Regions from separate parts of the Streptomyces sp. MMS24-W38 genome, predicted to be linked through region 2. Evidence: riboswitches for the same ligand, from Rfam matches in the RefSeq annotation. Region 2 holds a riboswitch; each other region holds the start of a gene.
What was found. Region 2 has a riboswitch for cobalamin ahead of AC6F7H_RS23050 (cobalamin biosynthesis protein). Riboswitches for the same ligand answer to the same signal wherever they lie in the genome.
Positions count from the first base shown of each region.

Region 1: it holds a riboswitch for cobalamin, as region 2 does, so the genes downstream of both, AC6F7H_RS07210 (ribonucleoside-diphosphate reductase subunit alpha) here and AC6F7H_RS23050 (cobalamin biosynthesis protein) in region 2, are expected to answer to the same signal.
Region 3: it holds a riboswitch for cobalamin, as region 2 does, so the genes downstream of both, AC6F7H_RS26300 (FecCD family ABC transporter permease) here and AC6F7H_RS23050 (cobalamin biosynthesis protein) in region 2, are expected to answer to the same signal.
Region 4: it holds a riboswitch for cobalamin, as region 2 does, so the genes downstream of both, AC6F7H_RS03700 (energy-coupling factor ABC transporter permease) here and AC6F7H_RS23050 (cobalamin biosynthesis protein) in region 2, are expected to answer to the same signal.

Region 1 covers NZ_JCBCPP010000001.1:1,875,342-1,878,798, reverse strand. The annotation lists gene AC6F7H_RS07210 (ribonucleoside-diphosphate reductase subunit alpha) at 1-1,732, opposite strand, end outside; cobalamin riboswitch at 1,858-2,052, opposite strand; gene AC6F7H_RS07205 (GNAT family N-acetyltransferase) at 2,068-2,574, opposite strand; gene mctP (monocarboxylate uptake permease MctP) at 2,657-3,457, opposite strand, start outside.
Region 2 covers NZ_JCBCPP010000001.1:5,291,588-5,295,044, reverse strand. The annotation lists gene AC6F7H_RS23060 (inorganic phosphate transporter) at 1-1,122, shown strand, start outside; gene AC6F7H_RS23055 (hypothetical protein) at 1,154-1,375, shown strand; cobalamin riboswitch at 1,527-1,665, shown strand; gene AC6F7H_RS23050 (cobalamin biosynthesis protein) at 1,791-2,747, shown strand; gene AC6F7H_RS23045 (cobyric acid synthase) at 2,744-3,457, shown strand, end outside.
Region 3 covers NZ_JCBCPP010000001.1:5,998,603-6,002,059, forward strand. The annotation lists gene AC6F7H_RS26290 (hypothetical protein) at 62-799, opposite strand; gene AC6F7H_RS26295 (VOC family protein) at 1,088-1,561, shown strand; cobalamin riboswitch at 1,628-1,748, shown strand; gene AC6F7H_RS26300 (FecCD family ABC transporter permease) at 1,851-2,960, shown strand; gene AC6F7H_RS26305 (ABC transporter ATP-binding protein) at 2,960-3,457, shown strand, end outside.
Region 4 covers NZ_JCBCPP010000001.1:1,071,900-1,075,356, forward strand. The annotation lists gene AC6F7H_RS03695 (ABC transporter substrate-binding protein) at 1-851, opposite strand, end outside; cobalamin riboswitch at 1,029-1,238, shown strand; gene AC6F7H_RS03700 (energy-coupling factor ABC transporter permease) at 1,269-1,976, shown strand; gene AC6F7H_RS03705 (energy-coupling factor ABC transporter substrate-binding protein) at 1,973-2,335, shown strand; gene cbiQ (cobalt ECF transporter T component CbiQ) at 2,342-3,091, shown strand; gene AC6F7H_RS03715 (energy-coupling factor ABC transporter ATP-binding protein) at 3,088-3,457, shown strand, end outside.

The DNA.
Region 1 (3,457 bases), 3.4 Mb from region 2:
GCAGGACACCCCGGGCCGTACGCGTCTTCTCCCAGGCCGGCAGGGGGCCGTGGGACTCGGCGAGGCCGGCGGACGTCTCGTACGCGGCGAGCATGATCCGCTCGGCGATACGGGCCGAGAGGGCCTTCGCCCCGGGGGAGTCGAAGGGCAGTCGGAGCTGGAAGAAGACGTCCTGGAGGCCCATCACGCCCAGCCCCACCGGGCGCCAGCGGGCGTTGGAACGGCGCGCCTGCTCGGTCGGGTAGAAGTTGATGTCGACGACCCGGTCCAGGAAGGTGACGGCGGTGCGGACGGTGGTGTCCAGCCGCTCCCAGTCGAGGGCGCCGTTCGCCCGGTCGACGAACGCGCCGAGGTTGACCGACCCCAGGTTGCAGACCGCCGTCTCCCCGTCACTGGTGACCTCGAGGATCTCCGTGCACAGGTTGGACGAGTGGACGACGTGGCCCGGCTCGGCGGTCTGGTTGGCGGTGCGGTTGGCGGCGTCCTTGAAGGTCATCCAGCCGTTGCCGGTCTGGGCGAGGGTGCGCATCATGCGCCCGTACAGCTCTCGCGCGGGGAGCGTCTTCGTCGCCAGACCCGCAGCCTCGGCCGCCCGGTAGGCCGCGTCGAACTCCTCGCCCCACAGGTCGACCAGGTCCGGGACGTCGGACGGGGAGAACAGCGACCACGGCGCGTCGGCGCTGACCCGGCGCATGAACTCGTCCGGCACCCAGTGTGCGAGGTTCAGGTTGTGCGTGCGGCGGGCGTCCTCACCGGTGTTGTCGCGCAGCTCCAGGAACTCCTCGACGTCCGGGTGCCAGGTCTCCAGGTAGACAGCCGCCGCGCCCTTGCGCCGGCCGCCCTGGTTCACGGCGGCGACCGAGGAGTCCAGGGTCTTCAGGAACGGGACGATGCCGCCTGAGTGCCCGTTGGTGCCTCGGATCAGCGAACCGCGCGAGCGGACGCGGGAGTAGGACAGGCCGATGCCGCCGGCGTGCTTGGAGAGGCGGGCCACCTGGTGGTAGCGGTCGTAGAGGGAGTCCAGCTCGTCCTTGGGGGAGTCGAGGAGGTAGCAGGACGACATCTGGGGGTGTCGGGTACCGGAGTTGAACAGGGTGGGGGAGGAGGGAAGGTACTCCAGGCGGCTCATCAGGCCGTACAGCGCGGCGACTTCGTCCACCGAGCGGGGGGCGCCGTTCTCGGCGAGACCGGCGGCGACCCGCAGCAGGAAGTGCTGCGGTGTCTCGACGACCTTGCGGGTGACCGGATGCCGCAGCAGATAGCGGCTGTGCAGGGTGCGCAGGCCGAAGTAGCCGAAACGATCGTCCGCGCCGGGGTCGATCAGCGCGTCGAGACGGGCCGCGTGCAGCACGACGAACTCGGCGGTCCGGTCCGCGACGAGGCCCTCGCGGTGTCCCGTCGAGATCGAGGAGGTGAACGACGTGACACCCTGCGAGGCGGCCTCGGCACGGATGCCGAGCGTCAGCAGTCGTGCGGCGAGCCGGGAGTAGGCGGGGTCCTCGGAGATGAGCCCGGCCGCCGCCTCGGTGGCCAGCTCCCGCAGCTCGGTCTCGTCCGCATGGGCGGACCGGCCGCGCAGCGCGGCGGCGGCGACCCGGCCGGGGTCGGCGCCCTGGAGGTCGGCGGTCAGCTCGGTCAGGGTCCGCAGCAGCGCGGCACCGGGGCCGTCGCTCACGTCGCTCATGTCGGTCACGTCGACCGCTGAAGCCGGATCGGCTGGCGCGATGGTCACGTGGGGCTCTCCCTCGCTCGGCACGGGGCCTCGTCGAGGGCAGGGGGCAGCACACGGGCGCGCGCACGCACCTCGCGTCCACCGGCCCATTCCACGAGGCCCGGACGTCAGGCACCCGGACCGGACGGCCGGGCGCACTGTCGGCAGGTCCTCGGACTGAAGCCCGTGCGGGAACGCGGAAAACGCGGAAAACGCAGAAAACGCGGACACGCACAAGTACACCGTTGCGGGACAGTTCCGGATTCACACCGGATTCCCCTGCGGCGACAGCAAGTATGAGCATACATCTTGTGCCGTGTGCCGCCAGCGGACCCATATCTTGTGTCGCGGTGGGGTCAGAACGCCAACGTGTAGGAGAGAAGGTTGATGTCGTCCAGGTGCGGAACCGGGTTCCAGTCCCGCTCGGGGGTGCGGGCGAAGCCGAGACGTTCGTAGATGCGGTGGGCGGAGTGCATCATCCGCTGGGTCGACAGCACGACCCCCACACACCCCTGCGCGGCCCGCGCCCGGTCGACACAGGTGCGGACGAGGGCCTCCCCCACTCCGCGGCCCCGGGCCGCACGGGCGACCACGAGCATCCGGATCTCGGCCTCGCCGGGCCCGGCCAGGTCGGCCATGGGCCCGCCGTCCGGAACGAACGTCACTCCACCGATCACCTGGCCGCCGTTCACGGCGACCAGCACCTCGGCGGCGGCGGCCCGCTTGGCGACGTCCCTGAGCTCACCGAGGTACGGGTCGTTCTCCCCGAAGTCGAGCAGACCGTCCTCCAGATAGGCCTGCGCGGTGATCTCACCCAGCGTCTTGTACTCGTCGGGCTGCACCGGCCGGATCATGGTGTCCATGGTGCGAGTGTGCCCGACGAGCGGGGCAGCGGGCCGCCGATTTTTCTCCGGCGGCACGCTGCCCGAGCGCGCCTGTACGGCGTCAGTGCTTGCTCTCCGCCGTGTCCAGGGGCAGCTCCGTGCTGACACCCGGGTCGCCCGCGTCCGCCGTGTAGTCCTGCGGCCGGGTCTCGTCGATGCCCTCGGGGGCCTTGGCCGCCCTCAGGGCGAACGTCAGGGCGATCGTCACCAGGGCGTTGAGCACGAACGCGGTGAGACCGATGTAGCCGATCTCGCCGATGCCCGGGATCGCGTCCGACGAACCGCCGAAGTGCTTCTGCGTCGGCGAGGCCACCCCGTACGCCGCGACCGTGCCGTAGATCATGCCGACCGCCCAGCCGCCGAGCAGCGCCCAGCGGTGGAACCAGCGGGTGAACAGGCCGCCCACCAGGGCGGGGAAGGTCTGCAGGATCCAGATGCCGCCGAGCAGCTGGAAGTTGATGGCGACCGTCTTGTCCATGGTGAGAACGAAGACCAGCGCACCCACCTTCACCAGCAGCGAGACCACCTTGGAGACCTTGGTCTCCTGCGCCGGTGTCGCGTCGGGCTTGAGGAAGTCCTTGTAGATGTTGCGGGTGAACAGGTTCGCGGCCGCGATCGACATGATCGCTGCCGGCACCAGCGCACCGATGCCGATCGCCGCGAAGGCCACACCGGCGAACCAGTCCGGGAACATGTTCTCGAACAACTGCGGGATCGCCAGCTGCCCGTTGCTGACATCGACCCCGGCCGCGATCGCCATGAAACCGAGCAGCGCCAGCAGGCCCAGCATCAGTGAGTACAGCGGCAGGAGCGTGGTGTTGCGGCGGATCACCTCACGGCTGCGCGAGGACAGCGTCGCGGT
Region 2 (3,457 bases):
ATGTCCGCCGCACTGAACCTGGTGGGCGCCTTCCTCTCCGTGGAGGTCGCCAACACGATCTCCAAAGGCCTCGTCGACGAGGCCGGCATCCGTCCCGAGGTCATCTTCGCCGCACTGGTCGGCGCGATCCTCTGGAACCTCCTGACCTGGCTGGTCGGTCTGCCGTCCAGCTCCTCGCACGCCCTGATGGGCGGTCTGATCGGCGCCACCGTCGCCTCGGCGGGCTTCGGCGCGGTGCACGGTGACGCCCTGGTCACCAAGGTGCTGATCCCCGCGATCGCCGCGCCGCTGGTCGCCGGCCTCGCCGCGATGTTCGCGACGCGGCTGACCTACCGTCTGGGCAAGAAGGCCGACGGCAAGGCGTCCGAGAAGGGCTACCGGGCGGGTCAGATCGCCTCCGCCGGCCTCGTCTCGCTGGCCCACGGCACCAACGACGCGCAGAAGACGATGGGCATCATCACCCTGGCCCTGGTCGCCGGCGGCACCCTCGCCCCGGACTCCGACCCGCCCCTGTGGGTCATCGTGTCCGCGGGCGTCGCCATCGCGCTCGGCACCTACCTCGGCGGCTGGCGCATCATCCGCACGATGGGCAAGGGCCTGACGGACCTCCAGCCGCAGCAGGGCTTCGCCGCCCAGACCAGCGCCGCGACGGTCATCCTGGCCTCCTCCCACCTCGGTTTCTCCCTCTCCACCACGCACTCGGTCTCCGGTGCCGTGATGGGTGCGGGCCTGGGCCGCACGGGCGGTGTCGTCCGCTGGTCGACGGCCACCCGGATGTTCGTCGCCTGGGGCCTGACGCTGCCGGCGGCGGCCCTGGTCGGGGCCATCGCCGAGCTGGTCTGCCGGGCCGGCAGCTGGGGCACCGCCGTCGTCGCCGTCTTCCTGGTCGCCTCCAGCGCGGCGATCTGGAAGATCTCCCGGCGGGAGGTCGTCGACCACACCAACGTCAACGACCACGATGCCGCCGACGGTTCGGCCGCCACCGCCGAGGAGCCGGCCGGCGTGGTGACCGCCGCCATGGCCGCGGTGACCCCGCCCCCGGCCGGCAGCCCGGCCGAAGACCTCTCGGCCACCATCCCGGCCCCGGCCGCCACCGACCCGGCCGCCAAGACCACCGTCTGACCGCGCCCCGGTACGAAGGAAGAAGAGCACCATGAAGATCGACTGGGCGGCCCTCGGTTCCGTCTTCGGCGTCAGCCTCGTGGTCACCGTGGCCCTGGTGGCCCTGTTCACCCTCGGCATCGTCGGCCTGTCCCGCCACGAGCGGGCCGCGGCCCAGGGCCGGTCCGCGGCCCTGGCGGTCACCGGCGCCTACGCCTGCTTCGCGGCCTGCACGGCGGCAGTGGCGTACGGGATCTATCTGATCATGGCCTGATCCTGACCTGATCACGGCCTGATCAGAGCCGTCTCCGTCCGACGGGCGGTGCGGGGCTTCGCGCCCCGCACCGCCCGTTCGCGTTCCCCCACCGGAACCCCTCTGTGGGCCTCAGCACACTTCAGCCTCGCAGGTCAAAGGCAGGTTGACGGTTCTTCCGGACCGTGGTGGACTGCCCGATGCCAATGCGGCGGCAGGAGAGGAAGCCGGTGGAAGTCCGGCGCGGTCCCGCCACTGTCACCGGGGTGAACACCCCGGGAGCCAGGAACTCTCACCGCCGGTCTCGTCGAACCAGGGCGCGGACACCCTGAGTGAGGACATATCGCCATGCCCGGCTGCCCGTCGAGGTCGACCAGCGACGCCCCACCCCGGCTCGGGGCGGACGTTTCCACCGGATCCCCCACCGGCTGAACCCATGGGTGCCGATCGCGAGTTCGCGTACGGCGCCGCCGCCGGCCTCCTCGGCGACCTGCTCCTCGGCGATCCCCGCCAGGGACATCCGGTCGCCGCTTTCGGGCGGGCCGCGGCTGCCGTGGAACGGATGCTGTGGCGGGACGACCGCGGCCGGGGCGCGTTGCACACCGCCGTCTGCGTCGGCGGGGCCGTCGCCCTGGGGAGCCTTGCCACCCGGTGCGTACGGTCCTCCCCCGCCGCCTCGGTCGCCCTGACCGGCGCCGCCACCTGGGCCGTCGTCGGCGGGACGTCGCTGGCGGCCGAGGCCCGCACCATCGGGCAGGCCCTTCAGGCCGGGGACCTCGATGCGGCGCGGGCGCGGCTGCCGCACCTGTGCGGGCGGGACCCGCAGGCGCTGGACGCCGACGGGATCGCCCGCGCGGTGGTGGAGTCCGTCGCCGAGAACACCTCCGACGCCGTGGTGGGCGCCCTGGTGTGGGGCGCCGTCGCCGGGGTGCCGGGACTGCTCGGGTTCCGGGCCGTCAACACCCTGGACGCCATGGTCGGCCACAAGTCCCCCCGGTACCGGCGCTACGGCTGGGCCTCCGCCCGCCTCGACGACGTCACCGGGTGGCCCGGGGCGCGGCTGACCGCCGTACTCGCCGCGGTCGCCGGGCCGGACCCGCGGGGCGCCGTCCGGGCGTGGCGTGCGGATGCCGCGAAGCACCCCAGCCCCAACGCCGGCCCCGTGGAGGCGTCCTTCGCGGGCGCGCTCGGCGTGCGGCTCGGCGGAACGCTGTCCTACGCCGGGCGGGTCGAACACCGGCCCGTCCTGGGCGGCGCCGGCCGTCCCGTGGCCGTGGCGGACATCGAAAGGGCGGTACGGCTCTCGCGGCGCGTCGGCTGGCTGGCGCTCGGCGTCGGTGCCGCCGCGCGGATCGTCGCCGCGCGGATCGTCGGGAAGGGGCGCAGGTCATGAGTGGTGGGGGGCTGCTGGTCGCCGGTACCACCTCGGACGCCGGCAAGAGCGTCGTGACCGCCGGGATCTGCCGGTGGCTGGTACGGCAGGGCGTCAAGGTCGCGCCGTTCAAGGCGCAGAACATGTCGCTGAACTCGTTCGTGACGCGCGAGGGCGCCGAGATCGGGCGGGCGCAGGCCATGCAGGCCCAGGCCTGCCGGGTCGAGCCGACCGCACTGATGAACCCCGTGCTGCTCAAGCCGGGCGGCGAGCGGAGCAGCCAGGTGGTGCTGCTGGGCAAGCCGGTCGGCGAGCTGAGCGCGCGCGGCTACCACGGCGGACGGCAACAGCAGTTGCTGGGCACGGTGCTGGACTGCCTCGCACAGTTGCGGGGCACGTATGACGCGGTGGTCTGTGAGGGGGCCGGGAGCCCGGCCGAGATCAACCTGCGGCGCACCGACATCGTGAACATGGGGATCGCCAGGAACGCCGGGCTCCCCGTCCTCGTCGTCGGCGACATCGACCGCGGCGGGGTCTTCGCCTCCTTCTTCGGCACCGTCGCCCTGCTCTCCCCCGAGGACCAGGCGCTGGTCGCCGGGTTCCTGGTGAACAAGTTCCGGGGCGACGTGACGCTGCTGGAGCCGGGCCTCGACATGCTGCACGGCCTGACCGGGCGGCACACGTACGGCGTACTGCCCTTCCGGCACGGGCTCGGCATCGACGAGGAGGAC
Region 3 (3,457 bases), 710 kb from region 2:
CTCCCCGTGCCTGAGCCACGGGCGGAACACACCTACCTCGGCAGGGAGTCTCTTCGTTCCTTTATCGCGGTCGCATGAGCTCAAGGTCCTCGCCCCACGCGTCCAGCACCTCGCCGTGTCCGGCCTCTCGGGCCGCCGCCTCGACCAGGGTGAACAGGTGCCGCTGCAGGGGTACGTCGCCTGTCGCCGAGACGCGGTCCACGGCACGGAGCAGCATGTCACTGTCCCAGCCCGGCAGTGGGTGTCGGGCGAGCTCCCACTCCAGGTACTTGTTGTAGGGGCGGGGGCGACGGTCGAGAGCGAAGAGCAGCTCCAGCAGAAACCGAGTGCTGTCGGCGGCATCGAGGCGAGCGGCGAGAACCTGGCCGTCCCGGTGGTTCTTGACGGAGCGGTAGAGAGAGTTGGCATAGGCGTCGAGCCAGCCGCTGGAGTCCTGGAACGCCTCATCGGCACGCAGCCGAGCCTTGTCGGCGAGGATTCGGGCGATGCCTCCGTCGAGCCGGTCGAGCAGGACCTGGGCACGGGCGAGGCCGTAGCGTTCAGAACCGGGCATCCCGGCTGCACGGAACTCGGTGAGGGAGACGATGACGAGGTCGAGCAGGGCGGTGCGGTGGCCCGTGAACCGGGTGAGATCGGTCGTGGCGTCATCGGCGATGACCACGTAAAGGTCGTGGTCGGAGTGTGCTGTGATCATGCCGTCGTGGGCTCGGGAACCTTTGAGGACGAGGCCGACGACTGCTGGATCAGCGGCGGCGAGTTCGACGAACGCGTCGTGGGCGAGAGGCTGCTGAGCAGTCATGGGGTGGATCTCCGGTGAGGTGATGACGGGTATGCCTGCTGGGGCGGCCCCTGGTACGGGAGGCGCCCGGCACCGTCTGCGGCTGCACATGGCCGCCGCCCGGAAGATCAACGCACATCCGGACTCTATCGCCTGGCCGGGCCGTGGGACAGAGCGTTCGGGGAGTCGTCAGGCTGCTGCTTCCCGGTTGGCAGCAGCCCTCGACGAATGGCTGCGACCAGACGCCGCGCTCACCTCTTGGCCAGCCTGAGCGGTCGTGAACAGACGACAGCACCGACTGGGAGAGTCATGACAAGTAGGTTCACCGAGCCGGCCGTTGACTGCCACGATCCGGAGAGGCTCGCGGCCTTCTGGTGCGAGGTCCTGGACTTCGAGGTGATCGACCGGAGCGAGGGCGAGGTCGGGATCGGCTCCTGGGCGCCGACCGTCCAGGATGTTCGCGCCCGCCAGATGCCGCCCACCCCGCTGTTCATCCGGGTGCCCGAGGGCAAGACCGTGAAGAACCGGTTGCACCTCGACGTCAGCCCGATCGACGGCAGCACCGAGGACGAGGTGACCAGGCTGCTCGGCCTCGGCGCCGCCAAGGTGGGCGTGGGCCAGGGCTCAGACCGGAGCTGGGTGGTCACGGCCGACCCCGAGGGCAACGAGTTCGACGTCCTGCGCACCCCGGCACCGCGGAACCAGCTCGACCCTGCCGGGGATCCTGTAGCGGCACTCCCCACCGCCAGGCCGTTGACCAGGACAGATACAGAAGTCCGGTGAGAGTTCCAGGCCACCCCGGCGGAAGGTGATCTCCGCCACCACCGGCGGGGGTGTCCTGGTGGGCAGGCTAAGCTGCACGTGCCCCGCGGGGGAAGTCCGGTCGAATTCCGGCGCTGACCCGCAACGGTAGGCGGAGCCCGTCCGAGGTCCCGCAAGCCCGATCACCCGCGGTGCGAAGGCTCCTGTCAATCGCCGTGGACTGCGAAGAGGTGCTGCGCAGGGCGCCCCGCGCCCGGGGCCGCTCCTTCTGTTGCGCAGGGGCACGGCCTGAGGCGAAAGCGACCCGCCCGTGGCCACCACCCTCGAAACCGAACCTGCCAAGCCCGCGCACACGCCCCGTACCGGAGCCGGGGTCGCGTCCCCCCGGCGCGTTCCACTGCCCCTTCTCCTGATCGGCCTGGGCGCCGCTCTGCCCGTGTCCCTCGTCTGCGGGGTGGGGATCGGGGCGTCGGGGATCTCCTGGGGCGAGGTGCTGCACCATCTGTGGGCCGGGTCGACGGGCGGGTCCATAACCCCCGGCCAGGTGCCGGCGTACACCATCGTCTGGGAGCTGCGCTTTCCCCGGGCCGTGCTGGCCGCGATCGTCGGGGCCGGGCTGTCGGCCATCGGCGTCGCGGTGCAGGCCATGGTCCGCAACGCGCTCGCCGACCCGTACGTGCTGGGCATCTCCTCGGGTGCGGCCGTGGGTGCCAACGCCGTGCTCATCTTCGGAGCCTTCGGCGCGCTCGGCGTCTGGGCCCTGTCCACGGCGGCGTTCCTCTCCGCGCTTGTGGCCATGGTGCTGGTGTACGCGATCGCCCGTACCCCTCGCGGCCTGAGCCCGCTGCGACTTGTTCTGACGGGCACCGCGATGTTCTACGGTTTCTCGGCCGTCACCACGTTCATGGTGTTCGCGGCCGAGCGCGGTGAGGCGGCTCGTTCCGCGATGATGTGGCTGCTCGGCAGCCTCGGCGGCGCCGATTGGGCCTCCGTTCCGATCGCCGCGGGGGCGGTGCTCGGCGGCCTCGTCCACCTCGCGTGGTCGGCGCGCCGTCTGAACGCCCTGGCCATGGGCGACGAGACGGCCGCCGCGCTGGGGGTGGACCCGGGGAGGCTGCGCAAGGAGCTGTTCCTGGTCTCCGCGGCCGTCACGGGGGCGGTGGTGGCGGTGAGTGGGGCGATCGGCTTCGTCGGGCTGATGGTTCCGCACGCCGTACGGATGCTCGTCGGCGCCGACCACCGGCGGCTGCTGGCCGTCGCACCGCTCGCCGGAGCCGTCCTGCTGGTCTGGGTGGACATCCTGTCCCGCGTGGTGCTCGCACCGGTCGAACTGCCGGTGGGCGTCCTGACCGCGGCCATCGGCGTGCCGTGTTTCGTCCTGCTGATGCGCCGCCGTTCCTACACCTTCGGAGGCATGTGATGCGGGTCGACGTCGACGCACTGACCGTCGAGTCCGAGGGTGCCCGGCTGGTGGAAGAGGTCACGCTGGGGGCGGCCGAGGGGCAGCTGGTCGGTCTGGTCGGGCCCAACGGCAGCGGGAAATCGACCCTGTTGCGCTGTGTCTACCGGGCGCTGCGTCCCTCGGCCGGTACGGTCCGGCTCGGCGGTGAGGACCTGTACGCCATGAGTGCGCGTGAAAGTGCCCGTCGGGTGGCCGCACTGCCCCAGGAGTCGGTCACCGAATTCGATTTCACGGTCGCCGAGGTCGTGGCGATGGGACGGTTGCCGCACCAACGGTCGGCGGCCCGGGCCACCGATGAGGACCGCGGGGCGTGCGAGGCCGCGCTGGCGGGGGTCGGCGCCGGCCACCTCGCCGACCGTGGCTTCCTCACCCTCTCCGGCGGCGAGAGGCAGCGGGTCCTGATTGCCCGGGCGCTCGCCCAGCGACCCCGGGTGCTGGTGCTCGACGAGCCCACC
Region 4 (3,457 bases), 4.2 Mb from region 2:
TTCCCGGTGGGGAGGGTGACGGCGCGGAAGTCGTAGGTGGTGGCCTGGTACGTCTTGCGGGCGTCGTCGTTCTTGAAGGTGGCGGCGAGGTTGGGCGGGAGGGTCGCGCCGTCGAGGTCGCCGGAGCGCAGCCGGGTGGCGCGGACGTCGTCGTCGGCGATGATCGCCATGGTGAGCTTCTTCACCTTCGGGGCGCCGCCCCAGTAGTCCGGGTTGGCCTTGAAGGTGAGCTTCTCGCCCTTGCTCCAGCCGGTGAGGACGTACGGTCCGGTGCCGATCGGCTCGGTGTTGAAGGCGCCGGTGTTGGGGTCCTGCTCGCCGGCGACGTGCTCGGGGACGATGGGCAGGACGGTGCGGGCCGGGAAGGCGGCGTAGGGGTACTTGAGGGTGAAGACGACCTTGTCGTCGCCGTCCGCCCGGACCTCCTTGACGGCGTCGAGTTCGCTCTTGGCGGTGTTGTTGGTCTTGTCGTCGAGGACCGTTTCGTACGTGTAGACGACGTCTTCGGCGGTGAGGGATTCGCCGTCGCTGAACTTCACGCCGGGGCGCAGGGTGTAGGTGTAGGTGCGGCCGTCGTCGGCGACCTCGGGGAGCGCCTTCGCGAGGGCGGGCTCGAGTTCCAGGTCGGCGTCCCGGGCGAGCAGCCCGTCGAAGATCTTGGAGTTGCCGTCCTTGCCGTAGCCGAGGAGCGGGCTCAAGGTGTCCGGCTCGGAGCCGACCCCGATCACCACGGAGTCGGCGGACCCGCCGCCCGCGGCGCCGTCCGTGCCGCCGCCGGGCGCCGAGCACGCGGCGACCGCGGCGGCCATGGTCGCCGCGAGGGCGGCACCCTTTATTCGTCGGGTCGTCATCGAGTCTCACACCTTTGCTGCCCGGATCTCGTTGTTGCATATTAGTTGCAGCAGAGTTCTGCCCAGGACCCCCTCCCCTCATTCCCGCGCTTCGGCGGGCCGGGTCCGCGGGGCGCGAGCCGCGGAGCGCCGTCCGCGCGCCCCCGGGGACTGCTTGTCAGCGGGCCGGGACGGGGTCTAGTGTCGCCTCGCCTTGGTGAACGGGAAATCCGGTGTGATGCCGGTGCGGCCCTCGCCACTGTGATCGGGAAGTCCGGCTCCGGCCCCAGGCCCTGTCCCCTCGACAGGACCGAAAGGCAGCCACTGGGTCCACCTCGGACCCGGGAAGGCGGAGCACGGGCGGTGGTACCCGTCAGCCAGGAGACCGGCCAAGGCGCGTCAACCATCCACGAGGTGCTGGAGAGGGTCTGCTGAGCCATGCACATAGCCGAGGGTTTTCTACCGCCGGCGCACGCGGTCGCCTGGGGCGTCGCGTCGGCGCCGTTCGTCGTCCACGGAGCCCGGTCGCTCACCCGTGAGGTCAGGGAACATCCCGAGAGCACGCTGCTGCTGGGGGCGTCGGGAGCGTTCACCTTCGTTCTGTCCGCACTGAAACTTCCCTCGGTGACCGGGAGTTGCTCCCATCCCACCGGCACCGGGCTGGGCGCCATCCTGTTCCGGCCGCCGGTCATGGCGGTGCTGGGCACCATCACCCTGCTGTTCCAGGCCCTGTTGCTCGCCCACGGCGGGCTGACCACGCTCGGCGCCAACGTCTTCTCGATGGCGGTCGTCGGGCCGTGGGCGGGGTACGGGGTCTACCGGCTGGCGCGGCGGTACGGGGCGCCGCTGATGGCCGCGGTGTTCTGCGGAGCGTTCGTCGCCGACCTGTCGACGTACTGCGTGACGAGTGTGCAGTTGGCGCTCGCCTTCCCCGACCCGGGCAGCGGATTCCTGGGCGCGCTCGGCAAGTTCGGCTCCATCTTCGCCGTCACGCAGATCCCGCTCGCGGTGAGCGAGGGGCTGCTGACGGTGCTGGTGATGCGCATGCTGGTGCAGTCCAGCAAGGGCGAACTGACCCGGCTCGGGGTGCTGGTGGCCGGGATCGGGAAGAAGTCGGCGGGCGCGGGCGAGGCGGTGGCCCGATGAGCCGTGACGCGAAGATCAACTCCCTGTTGCTGCTTCTGGTGGCCGTGCTCGCCGTGGTGCCGCTGGCCCTTGGGCTCGGCGACCACAAGGAGGAGCCGTTCGCGGGCGCCGACGCGGAGGCGGAGACAGCGATCACCGAGATCGACCCGGATTACGAGCCGTGGTTCTCGCCGCTGTACGAACCGCCGTCCGGGGAGATCGAGTCGGCGCTGTTCGCCCTCCAGGCGGCGATCGGCGCGGGCGTGCTCGCGTACTACTTCGGGCTGCGGCGGGGGCGCCGGCAGGGGGCGGAACGGGCGCGAGGGGTCGGCACCGAGGCGGACGCCGAGGACGCGGCCCCCGCGGGTCCCGGGGGCTGATCCCCCGTGCTGCCGATCGACGCGGCGGCGCACAGCAGTCGCTGGCGCCGCCGTCATCCCGTGGACAAGGCCGTGCTCGGGCTGGGGCTCACCGTGCTGGCGATCTCGCTGCCGCCCTGGCCGGGAGCGGCCCTGGTGCTGCTGACCGCGCTCACGGTGCTGCTGGGCCCGGCCAGGGTGCCGGGCCGGCGACTGTGGCGTGCCTACCGGGTGCCGCTGGGCTTCTGCGTGACCGGGGCGCTCACGCTGCTGGTGCGGGTGGGCGGGCCGGGAGGGTTCGTGGCCTGGGCCGACGACGGGCCTTTGCGTGCCGGGGAGTTGCTGCTGCGCACCTCGGCGGCCTCCCTCGGGGTGCTGCTGTTCGCCTTCACCACGCCGATGTCGGATCTGCTGCCGCGCCTGGTACGGGCCGGGGTGCCCGCTCCCCTCGTCGATGTGGCGCTGGTGACGTACCGGATGAGTTTCCTGCTGCTCGACTCGGTGCGCCGGGTCCGGGAGGCGCAGGCGGCCCGGCTCGGGCACACCACCCGTGCGGCGACCTGGCGTTCGCTGGGCGGGCTCGGCGCGACCGCGTTCGTCCGGTCCTTCGACCGGGCGGCGCGGCTGCAGACGGGGCTCGCCGGACGCGGCTACGACGGCACGCTGCGCGTGCTGGTGCCGGAGGCCCGGGTCTCCGTCCGTTTCACGGCCGGGAGCGTGGTGCTGCTTGTCGCGCTGGCCGTCCTCACCCTCGTCCTGGAAGGACCCCTGTCATGAGCGGGCCCGCACTGGTCGCCCTGCGGGGCGCGTCGTTCGCGTACGAGGACGGCCCGGCCGTGCTCACCGGCCTCGACTTCGAGGTGCGGGAGGGGCGTGCGCTCGCCCTGCTGGGCCGCAACGGCAGCGGCAAGACGACGCTGATGCGGTTGCTGAGCGGTGGACTGCGGCCGGGTGCGGGCGAGTTGACCGTGGCGGGGCGACCCGTCCGGTACGACCGCAAGGGGCTGACCCGGCTGCGGACGACCGTGCAGCTGGTGGTGCAGGACCCCGACGACCAACTGTTCGCGGCGTCCGTGGGCCAGGACGTGTCGTTCGGACCGCTGAATCTCGGGCTGTCCGACGCGGAGGTGCGGGCGCGGGTGA